DNA from 4 places in the Shewanella sp. SM87 genome. Region 3 is predicted to be linked to each of the others. Evidence: predicted binding sites of a transcription regulator. Region 3 holds the regulator's gene; each other region holds the start of a gene.
The links. Region 3 encodes MetJ, which represses methionine synthesis genes. Its sites were predicted from a motif close to TAGACGTCTAGACGTCTA; they were not measured.
Positions count from the first base shown of each region.

Region 1: a site for MetJ is predicted at 1,527-1,544, ahead of metK (methionine adenosyltransferase). Genes of this name have one in related genera too.
Region 2: a site for MetJ is predicted at 2,164-2,181, ahead of serA (phosphoglycerate dehydrogenase). Genes of this name have one in related genera too.
Region 4: a site for MetJ is predicted at 1,756-1,773, ahead of metH (methionine synthase). Genes of this name have one in related genera too.

Region 1 is NZ_JAKKSC010000030.1:7,093-12,435, forward strand. It holds gene L5M11_RS19110 (hypothetical protein) at 1-190, opposite strand, end outside; gene metK (methionine adenosyltransferase) at 333-1,484, opposite strand; gene tkt (transketolase) at 1,930-3,924, shown strand; gene epd (erythrose-4-phosphate dehydrogenase) at 4,041-5,057, shown strand; gene L5M11_RS19130 (phosphoglycerate kinase) at 5,192-5,343, shown strand, end outside.
Region 2 is NZ_JAKKSC010000043.1:3,471-8,813, reverse strand. It holds gene L5M11_RS21610 (curlin) at 1-281, shown strand, start outside; gene L5M11_RS21605 (helix-turn-helix transcriptional regulator) at 447-1,112, opposite strand; gene L5M11_RS21600 (DUF2238 domain-containing protein) at 1,507-2,115, opposite strand; gene serA (phosphoglycerate dehydrogenase) at 2,270-3,499, shown strand; gene ygfZ (tRNA-modifying protein YgfZ) at 3,654-4,616, shown strand; gene L5M11_RS21585 (two-component system response regulator) at 4,705-5,343, opposite strand, start outside.
Region 3 is NZ_JAKKSC010000047.1:10,098-15,440, reverse strand. It holds gene phsA (thiosulfate reductase PhsA) at 1-44, shown strand, start outside; gene L5M11_RS22225 (4Fe-4S dicluster domain-containing protein) at 57-623, shown strand; gene nrfD (NrfD/PsrC family molybdoenzyme membrane anchor subunit) at 626-1,573, shown strand; gene L5M11_RS22215 (sulfite exporter TauE/SafE family protein) at 1,680-2,423, opposite strand; gene metJ (met regulon transcriptional regulator MetJ) at 2,558-2,872, opposite strand; gene metB (cystathionine gamma-synthase) at 3,085-4,248, shown strand; gene L5M11_RS22200 (bifunctional aspartate kinase/homoserine dehydrogenase II) at 4,260-5,343, shown strand, end outside.
Region 4 is NZ_JAKKSC010000014.1:115,500-120,842, forward strand. It holds gene metH (methionine synthase) at 1-1,631, opposite strand, end outside; gene L5M11_RS12925 (histidine phosphatase family protein) at 1,901-2,626, shown strand; cobalamin riboswitch at 2,848-3,055, shown strand; gene L5M11_RS12930 (ABC transporter ATP-binding protein) at 3,155-4,045, shown strand; gene L5M11_RS12935 (FecCD family ABC transporter permease) at 4,029-5,159, shown strand.

The DNA.
Region 1 (5,343 bases), on a different contig from region 3:
GGTCTGTTACACACAGGCTTTCATAGTGGATTTCGTAAGGTGTTTCAAAAAAGGCTTCAGGATCGGATTCAAGAAAAGCGGCGATCTCCTCTAATGTACCGTATGTCTTTGCAGTTTCCTCTGGCAGACCTACGTTGGCTGCCCATGCACAAGATTGAAGTTGCTGTAATAAGATGGCGTTATCGGTCATGGGGTCTGTGCACTCTAATGGTCTGTGTATATGCTGCTTTTATTTTGCCATATTTGTAATCTAACTAAATGTCAGACATAAAAAAACCGCTGGGTAGCGGTTTTTCATGGGTCTTAAGTGTAAAAATTGAAATGAATTAAGACTATAGACCCGCGTCAGCGCGCAATATTTCGGCTTTATCAGTTGCTTCCCATGGGAATTCGCTGCGACCAAAGTGGCCATAAGCGGCGGTCGCTTGATAAATTGGACGTGCTAAATCTAGCATGGCCGTTAAACCGTATGGGCGCAGTTCAAAGTGTTGACGTACTAACTTGATCAGCACTTCTTCAGACACCTTACCGGTACCGAAGGTCTCGATGCTGATAGAGGTAGGCTCTGCCACACCAATAGCGTAAGACACTTGGATTTCACAGCGATCAGCAAGACCTGCTGCAACGATGTTTTTTGCTACATAACGGGCAGCATATGCCGCGCTACGATCCACTTTTGATGGATCTTTACCAGAGAATGCGCCACCACCATGACGGGCCATGCCGCCGTAGGTGTCAACGATGATCTTACGACCCGTTAAGCCGCAATCGCCTACTGGACCACCGATAACAAAACGGCCAGTTGGGTTGATAAAGAACTTAGTATCTTTGTTTAACCATTGAGCCGGTAATACTGGCTTGATAATGGTTTCCATCACGCCTTCAATTAAGTCGGCTTGTGAAACGTCATCTCTGTGCTGAGTCGATAACACAACTGCATCGATACCGATAATTTTGCCATCATCATAGGCAAAAGTGACTTGGCTTTTCGCATCTGGGCGTAACCAAGGTAGCGTGCCATTTTTACGCACTTCAGACTGACGTTTCACTAATGCGTGGGCATAGGTGATAGGTGCAGGCATCAGAATGTCGGTTTCGTTGTTGGCATAGCCAAACATTAACCCTTGATCGCCAGCACCTTGCTCTGCAGGGTCTGCGCGGTCTACACCTTGATTGATGTCGGGTGATTGCTTACCAATGGCGTTTAATACTGCGCACGAGTCTGCATCAAACCCCATATCTGAATGGGTATAACCAATTTCACGCACCGTTTTACGGGTGATTTCTTCAATATCAACCCAGGCAGAGGTAGTGACTTCACCACCCACTAATACCATGCCGGTTTTGACATAAGTTTCACACGCTACGCGTGCTTTTGGATCTTGAGCCAGAATTGCATCTAGCACAGCATCAGAAATCTGATCTGCAATCTTATCGGGATGACCTTCTGATACCGACTCAGAAGTAAACAAGTGCTTTGCCATAGTAGGAAAATCTCGTCGTTAGCATTCAAACGTGTAGAAGCATCTACATCTAGACGGCTATTTTAGTTTAAATCCGATTGCCGATCACCCCCGATAATAAAAAATCCTCTCAGATTGTGACCTGAAAACGACTACGCTCTGTCATAAATAGGTTATTTTACTTATATTTCATAGCATTAAGTTTACTATGTTTTTGAGAAATTTATTTCTCCATTACAAGTGATCCTTGCTATGCCCTCTCAAGTAAACGCCAGCAAAGTGACTGGCTTGTTTCTGCGACTTGTATACCCAAGCGACCTGAATCCTGCATCTTCAGGTTGTTTGGGTACATATTCGCCCATCTTTTGCTGAGTGAATGGTAATTTTAGTTTGCGTCACACTGGCATGTAGGGGAAAATATGCATCCAAATTGCCCGCTAGACCCCACAAACAAGCAGGAGAGAGCATGTCTTCCCGTAAAGTACTCGCAAACGCAATCCGTGCGTTAAGTATGGATGCAGTTCAAAAAGCAAATTCAGGCCATCCCGGCGCCCCAATGGGTATGGCAGATATTGCTGAAGTGCTGTGGAATGATTTCCTTAAGCACAACCCGAACAATCCGAAATGGGTAGATAGAGATCGTTTTATCCTCTCTAACGGTCACGGTTCAATGCTGATTTACTCTTTACTTCACCTGACTGGTTATGAATTACCAATTGAAGAGCTAAAACAGTTCCGTCAATTGCATTCTAAAACCCCGGGTCACCCAGAATACGGTTACACCCCAGGTGTTGAAACCACAACGGGTCCACTCGGTGCGGGCATCAGCAACGCTGTCGGTATGGCGATTGCTGAGAAAACCTTAGCGGCACAGTTTAACCGTGATGGTCACGATATCGTTGATCACTACACTTACTGCTTCCTCGGCGATGGCTGTTTGATGGAAGGCATTTCCCACGAAGCCTGTTCATTAGCCGGTACTTTAGGTTTAGGTAAACTGGTCGCATTTTGGGATGACAACGGTATTTCTATCGATGGCCATGTTGAAGGCTGGTTCACCGATGATACGCCAAAACGTTTTGAAGCTTACGGCTGGCATGTGATTGCCGGTGTTGACGGTCACGATAGCGCGGCAATCCGTGCTGCTATCGAAGCGGCTAAAGCCGTTACCGATAAACCAACCATGATTTGCTGCAAAACCATTATCGGTTTTGGTTCACCCAACAAATCTGGCAGCCACGATTGTCACGGCGCGCCACTAGGCGATGCAGAAATCGCAGCCGCCCGTGAATTCCTTGGCTGGCCACATGCACCATTTGAAATCCCTGCTGACGTTTATGCCGGTTGGGATGCCAAAGAAGCCGGTGCGGCCCGTGAAGCAGCGTGGAACGAGAAGTTTGCAGCATATCGCGCTGCTCACCCAGAACTGGCTGCTGAATATGAGCGTCGCGTTCTGAAAGGTGAATTACCGGCTGATTTCGAAGAAAAAGCGCAGGCATTCGTACAAGCATCACAGGACAAAGCCGAAGGCATTGCGAGCCGTAAAGCCTCACAAAATGCTATCGGTGCATTTGGCGCTATGTTGCCTGAACTGTTAGGCGGCTCTGCTGACTTAGCGGGTTCTAACTTGACACTGTGGTCAGGTTCTAAAGGTATTCAAGACGATCCAGCTGGTAACTACATTTACTACGGCGTGCGTGAATTCGGCATGAGCGGCATTATGAACGGTGCTTCGCTGCATGGTGGTTTCATCAATTACGGCGCAACTTTCATGATGTTCATGGAATATGCTCGTAACGCAGTTCGTATGTCGGCGCTGATGGGCATTCAAAACATCTTCGTTTATACCCATGACTCTATCGGTCAAGGTGAAGATGGCCCAACGCATCAGCCAGTTGAGCAATTAGCTAACCTGCGTATGACGCCAAATATGGCCGTATGGCGTCCATGTGATGCGGCAGAAACGGCAGTTTCTTGGAAAGCTGCGATTGAGCGCCGTAATGCACCTACGTCACTGATCTTCAGCCGTCAAAACCTGAAAGCGCAAGCGCGTACCGCTGAGCAATTAGCTAATGTGGCTAAAGGTGCTTATGTACTGCAAGACTGTGCGGGTACACCAGAGCTGATCCTGATCGCAACTGGTAGCGAAGTACAATTGGCAATGGATGCAGCCGCTGCACTAACTGAGCAAGGTAAACACGTTCGCGTAGTTTCTATGCCATCGACAACTGAGTTCGATAAGCAAGATGCCGCGTATAAAGAATCTGTATTACCACGTGCAGTGACTAAACGTGTGGCTATTGAAGCGGCGCATACCGATTTCTGGTACAAGTACGTCGGGTTTGAAGGCACAGTTGTGGGCATGACCACATTTGGTGAGTCTGCGCCGGGTAACGTGCTATTGAATCACTTCGGTTTCACCGTTGAAAATGTGCTGAATGCTGCAAAATCATTGGGCTAATCGCTCAAGGGATTAGATTCAATACAAAAGGTTAAACTTTTTAAGTGTTAATCTGTATAATGCGGCCTGCAATCGTTTGCAGGCCGTTTTTGTATTAAGAGGAAATTGAGACCTCAATGATCCGAGTCGCTATCAATGGTTATGGCCGTATCGGCCGCTCTATTCTCCGAGCTTTATATGAGTCTGGAAAACGGCAGCAAATGCAGATTGTCGCGATTAATGAATTAGCTAAACCTGAAGCCATTATTCATCTGACCCAGTACGACACCACCCACGGTCGGTTTGCGCACAAAGTGAAGCTTGTTGATGATCATATGCTGATTGGCGACGATGCGATAAAAATTCTCCACGAGCCCGATCCGGCAAAACTCCCTTGGCACGAGATGGACATAGATATTGTCTATGAAGCCACAGGCGTATTAGTCGATCGTCAAAGCTGCGAAGCCCATATTCACGCCGGCGCTAAACAAGTGCTGATAAGTCATCCATCCTCAGCTGATGTCGATGGCACGATTGTCTATGGGGTGAACCACGATTTACTCCGCGCCGAACACACAGTCGTTTCCAACGCTTCTTGCACCACTAACTGTATCGTGCCTGTGATCGATGTGCTCGACCGCCACTTCGGCGTTAAAAGCGGTGCGATTACCACTATCCATTCGGCGATGAATGATCAGCAAGTGATTGATGCTTACCATGATGATTTGCGTCGTACCCGCGCCGCTGGTCAATCGATTATCCCTGTCGACACTAAGCTTGCCCGCGGTATTGAGCGGATCTTGCCGCACATGAAAAATAAGTTTGAAGCGATTTCGGTGCGCGTGCCCACCATCAACGTGACCGCCATCGATTTGTCCGTGACCTTAGAAAAAACCGTCGATATTGCCACAGTCAATCAGGTGCTTGAATCAGCCGCCAATGGGCGATTTAACGGCATCTTAGGCTATACTGATGAGCCCTTAGTCTCATGTGATTTCAACCATGATCCGCGCTCCAGTATTGTCGATGGTACCCAGACCCGCGTGAGCGCCGGTCAGTTGGTGAAGTTACTCCTGTGGTGCGATAACGAGTGGGGTTTTGCCAATCGTATGTTAGATACGAGTTTGGCGATGATCGCGGCCAAGCGAGGCTGATAAAAGTAGATTATTCACTTGTGGGTCACTGAATTTATGCCAATTCGACGGGATGTCGAGCGCCGAGCGGCAGTCAATTCATACCGGCTATGTGTGAAACAGTTTGTTTTTTGATTATAAAAGGAAGCGTTACCATGGCAATTATCAATATGTCAGATCTGGATCTACAAGGTAAGCGCGTGCTTATCCGCGAAGATCTCAATGTCCCTGTCAGCAACGGCGTCGTCACCAGTGACGCACGTCTGCGCGCCTCTCTACCGACTATCGAGTTGGCCCTTGAAAAAGG
Region 2 (5,343 bases), on a different contig from region 3:
GCGCACTTCAAAGTGGCGATCTTAACGTTATTGACCTGATTATTGAAGGTGATGAAAACACCGCGCAAATTACTCAATCAGGTAAAGGTAACTGGGTAGGCGGCGATAGCGACACTTCATTTGCTTCAAATTCATTTGGCGTTAGCGGTGACAATAACAGCCTGTCAATCACTCAAACGGGTAATGACAACTTAGTGTTAGGTTCTCAAGCAGGCACTAACAACAGCATCAACGTGAACCAATCAGGCAATATGAACGTTGCCACTGTAGTGCAATACTAATCAATACTGTTAAACCACCACAGCTAAACTCTTTGGTGGTTTATAAAATGGGTGTTAAACAAAAAGCGGGAATGTTTAAATAAACATTCCCGCTTTTCTATGTTGATATGCCAGCAATCATTAACCACTCACAGCGAAAAGCTAACGACCAATATCTTTAACTGACTAACTGCACAGCTCAAAGTGAGTTTGATAGGTTTGCGCCCAACGTAAAAGCTCAACCCGATTACGAGACTGGGTCTTGCGGAAAATAGAAGAAATATGCGCCTTCACTGTATGTTCGCTGATACATAACCTATGAGCGATTTCTTTATTCCTCGCACCACTCGATACGAATTGAATGATAGTGCGTTCACGGGATGTCAGCATCTGCAGCATAGCCACAGTATCAGAGGGCATTTCATTATTACCTTCTAACTTTTGTACGACACGGCGGAACATTTTGCTTAGCAAAGTTCTATCGTACCAAAGTTCCTCTGCCACCATTTTACGTAAACCCGTTAACATCAGATCCATACGTTGATCGGCAAATAAAATACCTCGAATGCCGAGTAACATTGCAGATTCTTGGTCTAAGGAGTCTCGCTCAACTTGATACAGCGCCACAGGAAAATGTGACACTAATCGCGAAGCTAACAGAGGTATCCCTTTGTTATCTAATGCTGAACCTTTTTGGGTGATCAGATAAAAACTACGGCGACTCTTGTCTAAATCCAGTTCAGCCGCATGCTTTACTATTCGCGTTTTCAAACCTATGGATTCAGCGAGTAACGCTAAATGACATGGCGCGGCCATTTGGTGTAAAAAAACCAATTCATTAATTGTGCTCAATGACTCTCCTCCCTGAAAAGTATTCTCTATTGCAAAATGGTATGTTTGACTCGTCTTTTTAGTTAGATTTTTCAACATTCCATTAACCTAGTTAATTCTGACTAGTTAACGATTGAAAAACATCACCCAAATGTACTATTCCCTGTTTAATGCTAGTAGGTTCGACTAACTCACCACAATAAAATGGAATAACAGTCAAAAATACCGTTTTACTTGGCCAACGCCCAGCACCTAATACTTTCCAACTATGACGTTATCAATCCAAAGTTGCAACACAAAGAAAACACAATAACAACACTAAAGTATGACAACTCAATGTCATCACACTCACACCATATATTTCAGGGAAGAAAGTCTTACAACTCAAACAGAGAGCATCACCCACTTTTAGCCGCTAAATCCTCTGCTTGAGTCTCGCGATTTGTTTATCTTGAAAACGAGACAGTAAAGCTAACGCGACAATTGCGCCAATGAGGGCAAGAAACATGTCGGATTGGGTATCCCATACATAGCCTTGAGTCCCTAAAAAGGCTTCAGCCCCTTCGCCGGTTGCCACGGCAACCCACCATTCGATCAGTTCATAAAACGCCGAAAATGCGAGCACAAAACAAGTAGCAAGAAACGCGCACCAAGCCCCAGGTTTGACAGCTTGATTACGCAACATAATTTCACGGGCGAGCATGGCTGGGATAAAACCTTGCGCAAAATGACCCACTTTATCGTAATTATTACGTTCTGAACCCATCCAATCCGCAATCGTGTCGAATAACGGCACTTCAGCGTAAGTATAATGAGCACCTACAAACAACACACAGCAGTGTATTAAGACGAGAAAATACACTAGAGGTGTTAGTGGAAAACGTTTGCGAGTAAAGAATAAAATCGGTACAGCAATCAATGCAGGTAAGGCTTCGAGCCACCATGTGAAAGGATCTGCGGGTTTTATCGCCGACCACACCAAAACTGAGAGGTAAATACCGCACCATGCGATTTTGTTATTCAATGTTTCTTCCTCTTATGCGATATTGTTCTAAATTTAGAATATTAACTTTAGCCATCTAGCCCTCCACACTGAGCAAAAAAAGTGCTATTTTGGTGGGTGAAGGTTGTGAGCATATCATAAGAAACATTTCTATTAATTAGAGGGTACCCATATCATGGCGAAACATTCGCTGGACAAGGATAAGATCAAGATCCTGCTGTTGGAAGGCGTCCACCAATCTGCGGTCGATGTATTTGAACGTGCGGGATACACCAATATCGAATACCACAAAGCTTCCTTAAGCGATGAAGCCTTACTTGAGTCCATTAAAGATGCGCATTTTGTGGGACTTCGTTCGCGTACCCAATTAACTGCAGAGGTGCTGAAACGTGCCGAGAAGTTAATCGCGATAGGATGTTTCTGTATTGGAACCAACCAAGTTGACCTTGCCACCGCCGAATCCCTTGGTATCCCAGTATTTAACGCTCCCTTCTCAAACACTCGCAGTGTTGCAGAACTCGTGATTGGCGAAATCATTATGTTGATGCGGGGTATCCCTGAACGCAACGCTATCGCTCACCGTGGCGGCTGGATGAAAACCGCAGCGGGCAGCTATGAAGTGCGTGGTAAAACCTTAGGTGTAATTGGTTACGGCCATATTGGTACTCAACTTGGCATTCTGGCGGAAACCTTAGGTATGCGCGTCGTGTTCTTCGATATCGAAGACAAACTGCCACTAGGTAACGCACAACAAGTCCATTCGTTGGAACTCCTATTAGCACAAGCTGATGTAGTAAGCTTACATGTCCCTGAAACTCCACAAACAAAAGACATGATAGGCGCTGCCGAGTTTGCGGCGATGAAAAAGGGCAGCATCTTTATCAACGCATCACGCGGTACTGTAGTCGATATTGAAGCTTTAACCGTTGCGTTAAAAGAACGTCACCTCGCAGGTGCCGCAATCGATGTGTTCCCCGTTGAACCACAATCGAATGACGATGAATTTATCAGTCCTCTACGCGGTTTAGACAATGTTCTACTCACGCCGCACGTCGGCGGTAGCACGGCCGAAGCCCAAGAAAACATTGGTATTGAAGTCGCGGGTAAGCTCGCTAAATACTCAGACAACGGCTCAACCGTTTCTGCGGTTAACTTCCCTGAAGTGTCGTTACCAACGCATAAAGGCACCTCACGCTTGCTGCATATTCACCAAAACCGTCCGGGCGTGTTGATCAAGATCAACCAAGCCTTCTCGGAAAAAGGCATCAACATCGCCGCCCAATATTTGCAGACCACTGCAGAAATTGGTTATGTCGTGATGGAAGTCGACACAACTCAAGCGGAAGAAGCCTTAGTTGAACTCAAAGCCATTGAAGGTACATTACGTACCCGCGTGCTGTTTTAAACTTTAAACTCCACTCGCTTTAAGCCTATCGACTAAAGCACACATAATAAGGCGCACAGATCATTCTCAGATATGTGCGCCTTATGCTTTTGAGCCAACTGGAATTCCGTTACAATCTAGCCTCTCACATCGTCTTCATTTTCAGGATCTCGCTATGACTATTTCAGTTTCTACGCCCCATTGGGATCTGGACGCTACCTTGCCTCCACTTATGCTTGCCAACTTATCTCATTTGGGCCTCATCAAAGTCGTTGGAGAACAAGGCCGCAGTTTTATCCATGGCCAAGTGACCACAGATATCAGCTCATTGGCCACGGATCAATGGCGCTGGGGCGCGCATTGCGATCCTAAAGGTAAAATGCTGGCCAGTTTCAGAACCTTTGCCATTCAAGATGCACTCTTTATGTTGATGCCAAAGGATGCCATCGAAGTCGATTTACCCCAGTTACAAAAATATGCCGTGTTTAGTAAAGCCACCCTAAGCAATGCATCCGCTGAGTGGACTCTGCTCGGGGTTGCCGGTGAACAGGCAAGCCAATTCGTGAAAAAACATTTTGGTGACATTCAGCAAGAGCTCACACTCATTGAAAATGGTGCGATTTTAAAAGACGCTGAACGTTTTATTTTAGTATTAACACCAGATGCCGCAGCAGCTTTAGTTGCGCAATCGGAACTGAGTGTATTTGACGCAAGTGCATGGCAAGCGTTAGAGATTGCAGCAGGTTACCCCAACCTTGCCGCCAGCCATGCCAGTCAGTACGTACCGCAGATGTGTAATCTACAAGCGGTTAACGGTATCAGCTTCAATAAGGGCTGTTACATGGGACAAGAAACCATAGCGCGAATGAAATATCGCGGTGGTAATAAACGCGCCCTGTATATTTTGCGCGGTCACACTAGTCTTCAAATCACCCTAGCATCAGGCCTTGAAATCGCGATGGAAGACAGTTTTCGCCGTGGTGGCCAAATCATTGAGTTTGTGCAGCGTGGCAATCAAGTCTTGTTAACCGCCGTACTTCCTAATGACACGCCTAATGATACTCAGCTGCGTTTTGCCGACGATGAACAATCACATTTAACGATCCAAGCCCTGCCCTACTCATTAGATGAAGCGTAATGCTTTGATTTAATATAATTAGTATAAAATATTGAAGCAAAATAAAGGCGCCAATGGCGCCTTTACCTTAGTCAATGCACTTCGAGCATCAATTTTCTAAATAAGTATCTCGAATGGCAATTGCTTCTGGCAGGATTTGCTTGAACTCCTCCACCAGCTTAGGATCGAAATGTTTTCCCGCTTGATGTTCAAATAACTCCATAGTTGCTTCAATCGTCCAAGCCTGCTTGTAAGGCCGTTGCGAAGTCAGCGCATCGAACACATCCGCAATCGCGGTGATACGCCCTTCAAGGGGAATTTCTTCGCCTACCAAGCCATTGGGGTAACCTGAACCATCCCACTTCTCATGGTGAGTTAAGGCGATACGACGGGCCATTTGCAATAACGGATCGCTATGTTCACCAATAATTTCTGCACCTATGGCGGCGTGCTGCTGCATAATTTCCCATTCCTGCGCATCAAGTTTCCCAGGCTTTTTCAGCACAGCATCGGGCGTACCGATTTTACCAATATCGTGCATAGGCGCCGCGTTAAAAATCAAGTCACAAAAGGTTGTCGGTAAGCCGAGCTTTACCGCTAATATGCGGGCGTAATGACTCATGCGCACAACATGTAGACCCGTCTCGTTGTCCTTGTATTCAGCGGCACGGCCAAGACGACGGATAATCTCGAAACGGGTTTCTTCTAATTCGTGGGTACGAACTTTAACTTGTTGTTCGAGTAGACG
Region 3 (5,343 bases):
GCATGACAGTGCACACCACGGGCGTCACGCTGGCAAAGCGCTAATCGGAGGCTTAAATGAATAAACGATATGTAATGGTGCACGACGAGAATAAGTGCATCGGCTGCCAAGCCTGTAACGTGGCGTGTCGCAGTGAAAATGGCGTACCCGAAGGCGTAACTCGTCTGCAAGTGCGTGTGGAAGGCCCCTTTGGTGAGATGCCCAATCTGCATTTCAAATATCACAGGGTATCTTGCCAGCAATGTGAAGATGCACCCTGCGTTAAGGTGTGCCCAACGGGTGCGGCCTATGTGGGTGAAGACGGCATTATCTCTATCCATATCGAGAAGTGTGTCGGCTGTATGTACTGTGTGGCAGCGTGCCCTTATAAAGTGCGCTTTATGAACCCAGAAACCAAGGCGGCGGATAAGTGTAACTTCTGTAAAGACAGTCGTTTAGCACGGGGCGAAGAGCCGGCGTGTGTGACTGTGTGTCCAACCGATGCCTTAGTGTTTGGTGATGCTAATGATCCGCAGAGTGAAGTGGCCATCATGCTCAACACTAAAATCACTTACCAAGATAAAACCCATTTGGGCACTAAACCTAGGGTATATCGCGTTCCTACCAAAAGAGGGGGGATTTGATTATGAACAATACTTGGGGCGACATGGCGCAATATGATCCTGTCACTTGGCACTGGGTCATCGCCGTTTACTTGTTTATGGCGGGGTTATCCGCGGGCAGTTTATTGATTGGCATTGGTTTACGCTGGGCGAATAAGGAACTCAGCGCGGGAGCTGAAAGCAGCATTCTTAAGGCGGCAGCCATTATTGGGCCTGTGGCAATTAGCTTAGGTTTAGCTTGCTTAGTGTTTGACTTAACCAAACCATTCCACTTTTGGCTGATCTTAATTCACTATAACTTCCAGTCTGTGATGGCAATCGGGGTGCTGGCGCTGCTGGCGTATTCTCCCTTAGCTTTTGCGTACGCCATTATTGTGCTGCGGGATGACTTACCAAAATGGGGTTTGGGTTTCCTAACACCTATCGCTAAGTTACTTATGCCATTTCGAAGGCTGATTGAAGTATTGTTGTTTGTCCTCGCCATTGGCGTAGGGGCTTACACTGGCTTCTTAATTTCGGCGATGAATGCCTATCCTATGCTCAACACTGCGGTGCTGCCTGCGCTGTTTTTAGTGTCAGGTCTATCGGCGGGCGCTGCGGCAAATGCGGTACTGGCGTTGCTGATGTTTAAGACTGACAGCCACGACAAAACTTTAGTGAAGATGCACGGTTTAGAATTGCCTGTGATGGCGATTGAAATCCTGTTCCTGTTCATGTTGTTCTGCGCCTTGTACTTCAAGGGTGGCGCGGCGGCAGCGGCCTTAGCATCGTTAACTTCTGGGCTATGGGCAAGCGTGTTCTGGATAGGTGTTGTCGGTATTGGCTTTGGTATTCCATTGCTGTTTATGCTGCTACCCACCGCGACTCGCCACACTAAGGGCGCGATGATCATGGTGGCTTGTGCGAGCTTAACGGGCGTACTCGCCTTAAGACACTTTATTGTGTACGCAGGGCAAAGCTATTTAAGCTGAGTGTAAGCTGGTTTTACATATTGATAGATAAAGAAAAAGCACTGGCAATGTCAGTGCTTTTTTATTGTTTGAATCTTGAGAAGGTTTGCCAGTACAAGCGGGACGCTTATTGGGGTAATAACTCGATAACCGACTTCACCGTTAGCACTAAGGCACTGATACTGCACAGGACTAACGTCGCCATCTTTGTCTTCTCTTTATCGACACGGCCTACTAATCGCCCTGCGACTAAGTAACCTAAAATCACTGAGGGGAGCAGCATCAACGACAGCCACAGATGTTTTAATTCTAATAAGCCAGTGATCGCTAAAATGATCAATGCAATCATGGAGCTAAAAATGAAGAAGGCCGACAGGGCAGCACGAAACTGCGAGGCATCTTTGCCTGCCAATAAAATCGCCATCGGCGGGCCACCAATCGCGGCGATATTGCCGAAGATCCCTGAAACCACGCCCGCACCGAAGAGGGTTTTCTTATTCACTGGCAGGCTGAATTTATACAGGCTGAGGATCACTGCGACAGTCACAATGGCGGCGATGGATAAACCGAGTATGGGTTGAGGCGCAAACAGCAATAAACTCGCGCCGATAAAACCGCCGGGCACGCGACCTAGGAGCGCATATTGCAAGCCATTGAATTCTAAGTGGCCGCGTTCACGCACTAAGGTCAGCAGGGCGATGGAGAAACCCATAGCAATAACAGGCGCAGGTACAAGTTGTGGATCGACGATATACAGCAAAGGACTGGCGACAACCGCAAGCCCAAACCCAATCAGACTTTGGGTTAAGGCGCCCAGAAACACGACCAGCGAGGCTAAGGCGAGTGTCTGTGGATCTATCATAGAAAACATAGGATTTCCTATATCCCAAACCAACTCAAGATGGTGAAATTTAAAGTTTGAAGTCGCTTGGGTATAAACAAAAAGGGATCGTTAACGATCCCTATTGATGAGCACTGTGATATGACTTTGAAAGCGACGAGTCGCTATTCCATGTCTTCCCACTCGATTCCCATTTGATCCATCAACAACTTGGCTTCGGCGGGAATGCTGTCTGGGTTATCTTTTGACAGATCTTCATCGTTGGGCAATGGCTGGCCAGTGTAGGCGTGCAAAAATGCCTCACACAACAGCTCGCTGTTGGTGGCGTGACGCAAATTATTGACCTGACGACGAGTACGTTCGTCCGTGAGGACCTTAAGCACTTTGAGCGGAATAGACACAGTAATTTTTTTTACTTGTTCATTCTTCTTGCCATGTTCAGCATAGGGGCTGATGTATTCCCCATTCCATTCAGTCATTGACTCACCTGTTATAACGCTAAATTCGGGGCAGATTTTAAACCCTTACAAAGAACAGTCAAATTATTGCTACTATTTCTTTGTGATTGCAAACAGATTTCTTTATGTTCAGACGTCTAAACGTCTTCACGCCTATTGACGATGGCGTTGGGCTTAGGTACATTTAGACGTCCAGACATCTCTATCAGTCTACCGAATTTAGGAGTCCCCCCATGGCAGAGCGTCAATTAGCCACACTGGCAGTGCGTCAGGGTATCGAAAGCGATACTCAATATGGCGCAGTTGTGCCACCGATTTATTTGTCGACTAATTACGCCTTCGATGGTCATAAAAATCCCCGCGAATTCGATTACAGTCGTTCAGGCAACCCAACGCGCTGCATTTTAGGCGAAGCATTAGCGCAATTAGAAAAGGGGGCGACTGGCATAGTGACATGTACTGGCATGGCGGCCATCACCTTAGTGACTACTTTGCTCGGCCCCGATGACCTATTGGTCGTGCCCCACGATTGTTACGGCGGTTCCTACCGTTTATTTACCAACTTGGCGAAGAAAGGCCAGTTTAAGCTCATTGTGGTCGACCAAACCGACAGCCAAGCGTTAGCCGGCGCCATTGCGCAGAATCCTAAGATGGTGTGGCTCGAAACCCCATCGAACCCGTTATTGCGTGTGGTGGATATCGAAGCCATTGCTAAGGCGAGCCATGGTGTCGGCGCGCTGGTGGTGGTCGATAACACTTTTTTATCGCCAATATTGCAACAACCCCTATTGTTAGGCGCGGATATCGTTATCCACTCCACCACTAAATATATCAATGGTCATAGCGATGTGGTCGGCGGCGCTGTGGTCGCCAAAGACGCGCAAATCGGCGAAAGCTTACATTGGTGGTCGAACACTCTAGGCTTAACGGGGTCGGCCTTCGACAGTTATCTGACCCTGCGCGGCCTACGTACCTTAGCGGTGCGTATTCGCGAGCATCAAACCAATGCCCAGCGTATTATTGAGGTATTAACGCAAAGCCCTGTGGTGAGCAAAGTCTATTATCCAGGTCTTGCGGATCACCCAGGTCACGCCATTGCGGCCAAGCAACAACAGGGCTTTGGCGCTATGCTGAGCTTTGAGCTCAAAGGCGGCGAGGCCGAAGTGGTGGCCTTTTTAGGTGCACTCAGCTTATTTAGTGTGGCGGAAAGTTTAGGTGGCGTCGAAAGTTTAGTGGCAGTGCCCGCCACTATGACCCACAGAGCCATGGAGCCGCAGGCGCGCTTCGAGGCTGGTATTAAGGACACCCTATTGCGTCTATCGGTGGGTATTGAAGATGCCGCCGATTTAGTTGCAGATATTCAAGCAGGATTAGCCGCCGTTGCGGCTTGTCAGTAGAGGAATAATAGATGGCACGTTGTCACTTACATAAATTTGGTGGCTCCAGTTTAGCGGATGCCGATTGTTATCGTCGAGTCGCCCATATCCTGTTAACCCACGGTCATAGTGATGACCTCGTGGTGGTCTCTGCGGCGGGTAAAAGCACGAATTTCCTGTATAAATTATTAGCGCTGCGTGATGCGGGTCAGCTATGGCAAGAAGAATTACAAGTGCTGATCAGTTACCAACAGGGGTTGATTGAGCAGTTGTTGTCGAATGAACAAGCCCGAGATCTGCGTGAGCGTTTGGCCACTGATAAAGCGCAACTCATCAGCTTGTTGTCTTTAGATGAGCGCAACGAATACCAAATCAACCATGTGGTGAGCTTTGGCGAACGTTGGTCGGCACGTTTAATGGCGGCGCTGCTGCGCGAATCTGGCGTGGCAGCAAGCCATGTGGATGCCTGTTCAATTTTAGTGGCCGATGAAGCCGCTGTGCCACAAATTCGGGTACAGGAATCCCGCGCTAAAGTACAAGCCCTATTAGCTGCGCATCCCAATGAACGCTTAGTGATCACAGGATTTATCTGCGCTAACGAGCGTGGCGATACCTTATTACTTGGTCGTAATGGTTCAGATTTTAGTGCCAGCCTGATTGCGAGTCTCGCCGATATCGAGCGCGTGACTATTTGGACCGATGTGGAAGGGGTGTTCAACGCCGATCCTAATAAAATCAACGATGCCAAGTTACTGAAAAGCATGTCACTTGCCGAAGCCGATCGCCTAGCGCGTTTAGGCTCGCCAGTATTACATTCGCGCACTCTGCAGCCTTTGTTTAATACCGAAGTGAGTTTAGCGGTACGCTCAAGTTATGCATCCCACACCGACTTTACCTTGATCGCGCCCCACAGTTCGTCGGCGAGCGCACCTGTGGTGACTAACCTCAATGCTGTGGTCCTGTTCGGCTTTAAACTCACGGGTGAGTTAACCCGTTTATTAGATCTATTGATCGCCGCAGGTTTAACGCCATTGGCCCATTGGACCTCTGCCCATCAAAGGGTTGAACTTGCCTATACCGCTGAGAATCAAAAACAAGTTCAAAGATTACTCGATG
Region 4 (5,343 bases), on a different contig from region 3:
TCGATACCTGTGGCGATGGCGAAAATATTCGGGTCGAAGATGATGTCTTCTGGCGGAAAGCCGACCTTGTCGACCAGCACCCGATAGGCGCGGGTACAGATTTCGATTTTACGCGCCTTAGTGTCGGCCTGACCTTGCTCGTCGAACGCCATGATAATGGCCGCCGCGCCGTAGCGTTTCACTAAGGTGGCTTGCTCGATAAACTTGGCTTCGCCTTCTTTGAGGGAAATAGAGTTAACTATGCCCTTGCCTTGAATACATTTGAGGCCAGCTTCGATCACTTCCCATTTGGATGAGTCGATCATAATAGGTACGCGGCTGATGTCGGGCTCAGAGGCTATCAAGTTTAAAAACTTGTGCATGATCTCGGCGCCATCTAGCATGCCTTCGTCCATGTTGATGTCGATGATCTGTGCGCCGCTTTCGACCTGCTCGCGAGCCACATCAAGCGCTTGCTCAAACTTGCCTTCTTTGATCAGCTTTAAAAACTTAGCCGAGCCTGTGACGTTGGTGCGCTCACCCACGTTAACGAACAGGGATTGGGCATCGATAGTCAGTGGTTCCAAACCGGCTAAGCGGCAAGCTACCGGAATGTCTGGCAAAATACGTGGATCGTGACGGCTCACCGCTTCGCGGATCACGCGGATATGTTCAGGCGTACTACCACAACAACCCCCGATAATATTAAGCATGCCTTCGCGCGCCCAATCTTCGATCACGTTCGCCATGTCCTCTGGGGTTTCATCGTAACCGCCAAACTCGTTCGGCAGGCCTGCATTCGGATGCGCCGACACATAACACTCACTGATGCGGGATAATTCTTCCACATAGGGGCGTAATTCTTTTGGCCCAAGTGCACAGTTAAGACCGATAGATAAGGGCTTGATATGGCGAAGGGAATTGTAAAAGGCTTCGGTCGTTTGGCCAGTCAGTGTGCGGCCAGAGGCATCGGTAATGGTGCCCGAAATCATGATCGGCAATCTGTCTTTAGAATGCTTACCGAATAAGTCATCGAATACGGATTCAATCGCAAACAGCGCGGCTTTGGCGTTTAAGGTATCGAATATGGTCTCGACCATAATGATATCCGCGCCGCCTTCAATCAGCGCCTTAGTGGATTCTTTGTAAGCAGTCACTAACTCATCGAAGCTGACGTTGCGATAGCCAGGGTCGTTCACATCAGGGCTAATCGAACACGTACGGTTAGTGGGGCCTAACACACCGGCGACGTAGCGTGGAATGCCTGTGGCAGCAAAGGCTTCATCACAGGCTTCACGGGCGAGGCGCGCGCCGACTAAGTTAATTTCGGCGGACAGCGACTGCATGTCGTAGTCTGCCATGGCGATGGTGGTGGCGTTAAAGGTGTTGGTTTCAATGATGTCGGCACCGGCGTTTAAGTAGTCGGTGTGAATTTGTTTGATGATGTGAGGCTGTGACAACACCAAGAGGTCGTTGTTACCTTTGACATCCGTATGCCAATCTTTAAAGCGTTCGCCGCGATAGTCCTCTTCTTCCAGCTTGTAGCCTTGGATCATAGTGCCCATGGCACCGTCTAAGATCAGAATGCGCTCTGCAAGCTGTTTGCGAATGTCTGCTAATATTTGGCTGGCTTTGGTAGAGGGTATCGTCATAAATAGTTACCTTAAATACAGCTAAGTTAAGTCCAAAAATCGGCCATTGTTATGCTAAGTGCATTTTATTGTCGTCAGCCGACATTTTTTGAATACTTGTTCTTAAAAATTTGTTTTGGACATTTAAACGTATAGACGTCCATAATACGCGACTTATGATTGTCAGGGCAAGATGAAAGTCAAAGGCATTAGGAGCGAGAATCGAGAATCAAGAATTTAGGCCCTCGGCTTGAGTTCCTAGCATCTAGTCCCTAACTAAAAAGGCATATATGAAACAAGTTCGATTGTTATTGTTGCGCCACGGTGAGTGTGAAGGCGGCGCGATCTTGCGGGGTCGTGTGGATGTGCCTTTGAGTAAAAAGGGTTGGCAACAAATGTCGGCAGCAGTTGAGTCACAGGCCAGCGTGTGTAGCGCGATTTATAGCTCGATTTCACGCCGCTGCGCCGATTTTGCCCACGCTTTTGCCGCCGAGTTGCATTCGACAGCGGCACTGATATCTGAGTCAAGGCCATTGCAGGCGCAGTGTTTGTCGGGTTTACAGGAAATTGATTTTGGTGATTGGGACGGTTGTCGGCTCGATGAACTGTATCAACAAAAGGGCGAACGCTTAGCTGCGTATTGGCAAAACCCTTGGCAAACTCCGCTGCCTAATGGTGAAACTATGGCAAGTTTTGAGTCGCGGGTGAATGGGACGATTGACCAGATACTCGCCGCCGAGTTTGAACGATTGACCCTTGACTCACATAAAATGGGTAATGAAAACAGTGCCGTTAATGAAACCGCTGACAATATGCCAGCCACTCAAGTGTGGGTCGTGACCCACGGCGGGGTGATCCGTCACTTAATGGCGCGTGCCTTAGGGGTTGAACGGGCGGTGGGGTTTTATAGTCAACTCGATTTACCCGTGGCGGCCGTGGTGAGCATTAATGTGCTGCAAGATGAACAGGGTGCCTGCTATTGGCGTTTAGATTGGCCGAGTGGGCGCAGGTGTTGAGGCCTTATTTCACGACCTAGGCGATATGGTGTAGGCGTGATTGTTTGGCGAGAATAAGCTGACATGAAAATATTCTGATTTAAACAGCATTGCCTAATGGGATAGATGTAGGATAATGCTTTTCCCTGACGTTTGAACGAGATAGCGTATTACATGCGCAATGAGTGATAACGTCGCAGAAATAGGTGTTGGGAATAGACTCTCTTTGTTCGAATCGCTCCGTTGTTTTTATTCACAGTGGCGTTGTTAACAAAGAGCATATCAACCCAAACATAATAGGGAATCGGGGAGCTGCTCGTCAGTCAGCCCGAACTGTGCCCGCAACTGTGAGTAGTTTAAAGAAGCACCTAGATTCTAGATTCTAGATTCTAGAGCCTAGCTCCTTCTTTTCTACAAGTCAGGAGACCTGCCTATTTCTGTTATCGCTGCGTGCAGCCTTAGTTCTCGAGCGGGTGACTCGAGGGAGCAGATGACAATGTGCACAACCTTTTTTTATACAGGTTTGGACTCGATAGGAGCGCCGCTTAGGTGAAACTTTCCGCAATCCAAACTAACAGCCCCGTGAATGACAGTGACACTAACCCATCATCGAGCCCGTCAGTCGCGCTCAATGTGAGCCAGTTGAGCTGGTGTATCGATGGCAAAACCATACTTTCCGATATTAACTTTACGCTGCCAACGGGGCAGATGCTGGGGCTGATTGGGCCTAACGGTGCGGGCAAGTCTAGCTTGCTGCGCTGTTTGTATCGGTTTGTTCGCCCGACTCAGGGCAAAATTACCCTTTTTGATCAAGATATTGAGCGCTTGTCGCCCAAGGCGTTTGCCTGTCGCGTCGCCGTAGTGCAGCAGGATACACCGCACTATTTTGACCTCACCACAGAGCAATTGGTCAGCATGGGCTTAACGCCCCACAAGGGCATGTTCGATACCAATTCGAGCTGTGATATTGAACGTATTGCTAAGGCTTTAGAGAAAGTCGGCTTGAGCCATAAGATGCACCAACAATATGAACACTTATCTGGCGGTGAAAAGCAACGCGCCTTGATTGCCCGCGCCATAGTGCAGCAGCCGCAGCTTTTAATCCTCGATGAGCCAACGAACCACCTCGATGTGCGCTATCAAATTCAAATCCTCGAATTGGTGCGTAGTCTTGGCATTAGCGTGATTGCCTCTATTCATGATCTTAATTTAGCCAGTGCCCTGTGCGACAGTTTGTTGTTGATCCATAACGGGGAAGTCAGCGCTATGGGGACGCCAACCGAAGTATTAACCGAGGCGCGAATTGGCGATGTGTTTGGCGTGTGTGCTCAGGTATCGCCCCATCCACAACATAAAAAGCCCTTAATCAGCTATTTTTATGGTTATCACCATGTAGATCATGGCCTGAGCGAGGCGAGGGCGGATGACTCAGGGGAGTAAACAATATTTCATCTCATATTTGGGGCGTATCGTGACACCGTTGACGAGACAACAACTGATGCTGCTCGTATTAGGTATCATCACTTTGATAACGCCTATTGCCGCAACGAGTTTTGGTGCGGCGAACATCAGTTTTACGGATGTTATTCAAGTATTTATCAATAAGGCGACGAACCTCACCCAAGCCAATGGTATGACTGAGCGCATCGTGATGGAGCTCAGGCTACCGCGCATTTTACTCGCCTTTGTGGCGGGTGCGGGTTTGTCTCTGGCGGGCAGTGTGTTGCAAACCGTGACTCGCAATCCGCTCGCCGATCCCTATTTGTTTGGCATTAGCTCAGGCGCGTCCTTTGGCGCTGTGGTGATGTTGACCTTATTCACTGGCTCTGGATTTTTTGATAATGCGGGCATGGCGGCATATTCTGGGCTTTTTAGCGGTTCGGGTGCCTTGTCTGGATTACTTTGGTTTAGCTTACCCTTGGGCGCTTTTATTGGCGCGAGTTTATCGGTGTTGATAGTGCTTGCCTTGTCTGGGCTCGGGCTTAATAGTCAAGTGGAGCGCATGTTGCTCTCTGGTGTGGCGACCTCCTTTATGTTCGGCGCATTAACGAGTCTGCTGCTGTATTTCGCCAGTCCGCAGGCGACAGCCTCTGTGCTGTTTTGGAGTTTAGGCAGTTTCGCTAAGGCCAGTTGGTCCTTGTTAGTACTGCCGACACTGGTGATTGGTGCGAGTTTATTCATTATTTTAGGCATGAAACGGCAGATCATGGCGTTGCAGGCGGGGGATGAAACGGCGCATACCTTAGGGGTGAATGTGCCTAAGCTGCGGCTCAATATGTTGCTGCTCTGCTCCTTGATTACCGCTATTTTGGTGGCTACCTGCGGCGGTATCGGTTTTGTCGGGTTAATGATCCCCCACACAGTACGCATGCTGTTTCCCGGTCGTCAGCCGATTTTATTAACGGCGCTGGTGGGCGGATTATTTATGGTGTGGATTGATGTATTAGCGCGCTGTTTATTGGGTAATCAAGAGTTGCCCGTGGGCATTATCACGGCCGCCATAGGTAGCATGTTCTTTTTGCTGATTTTGCGTAAGCGTAGAGTCATGTCGTAAATACAAGGTCATGCCGTAGGCACCTAGTCAGGACGTAAACCCAGAGTTAAGTCGTCATCCTAGAGTCATGTCGTAAGTGCAGACTGACGGGATAATCAGTATTTCTGTTGATATCCCACCCGCGATTGGAAATGCACAATTGGACATGTTCGTCATAGAAGCGGGATGCGTTGTGGTTATTTAA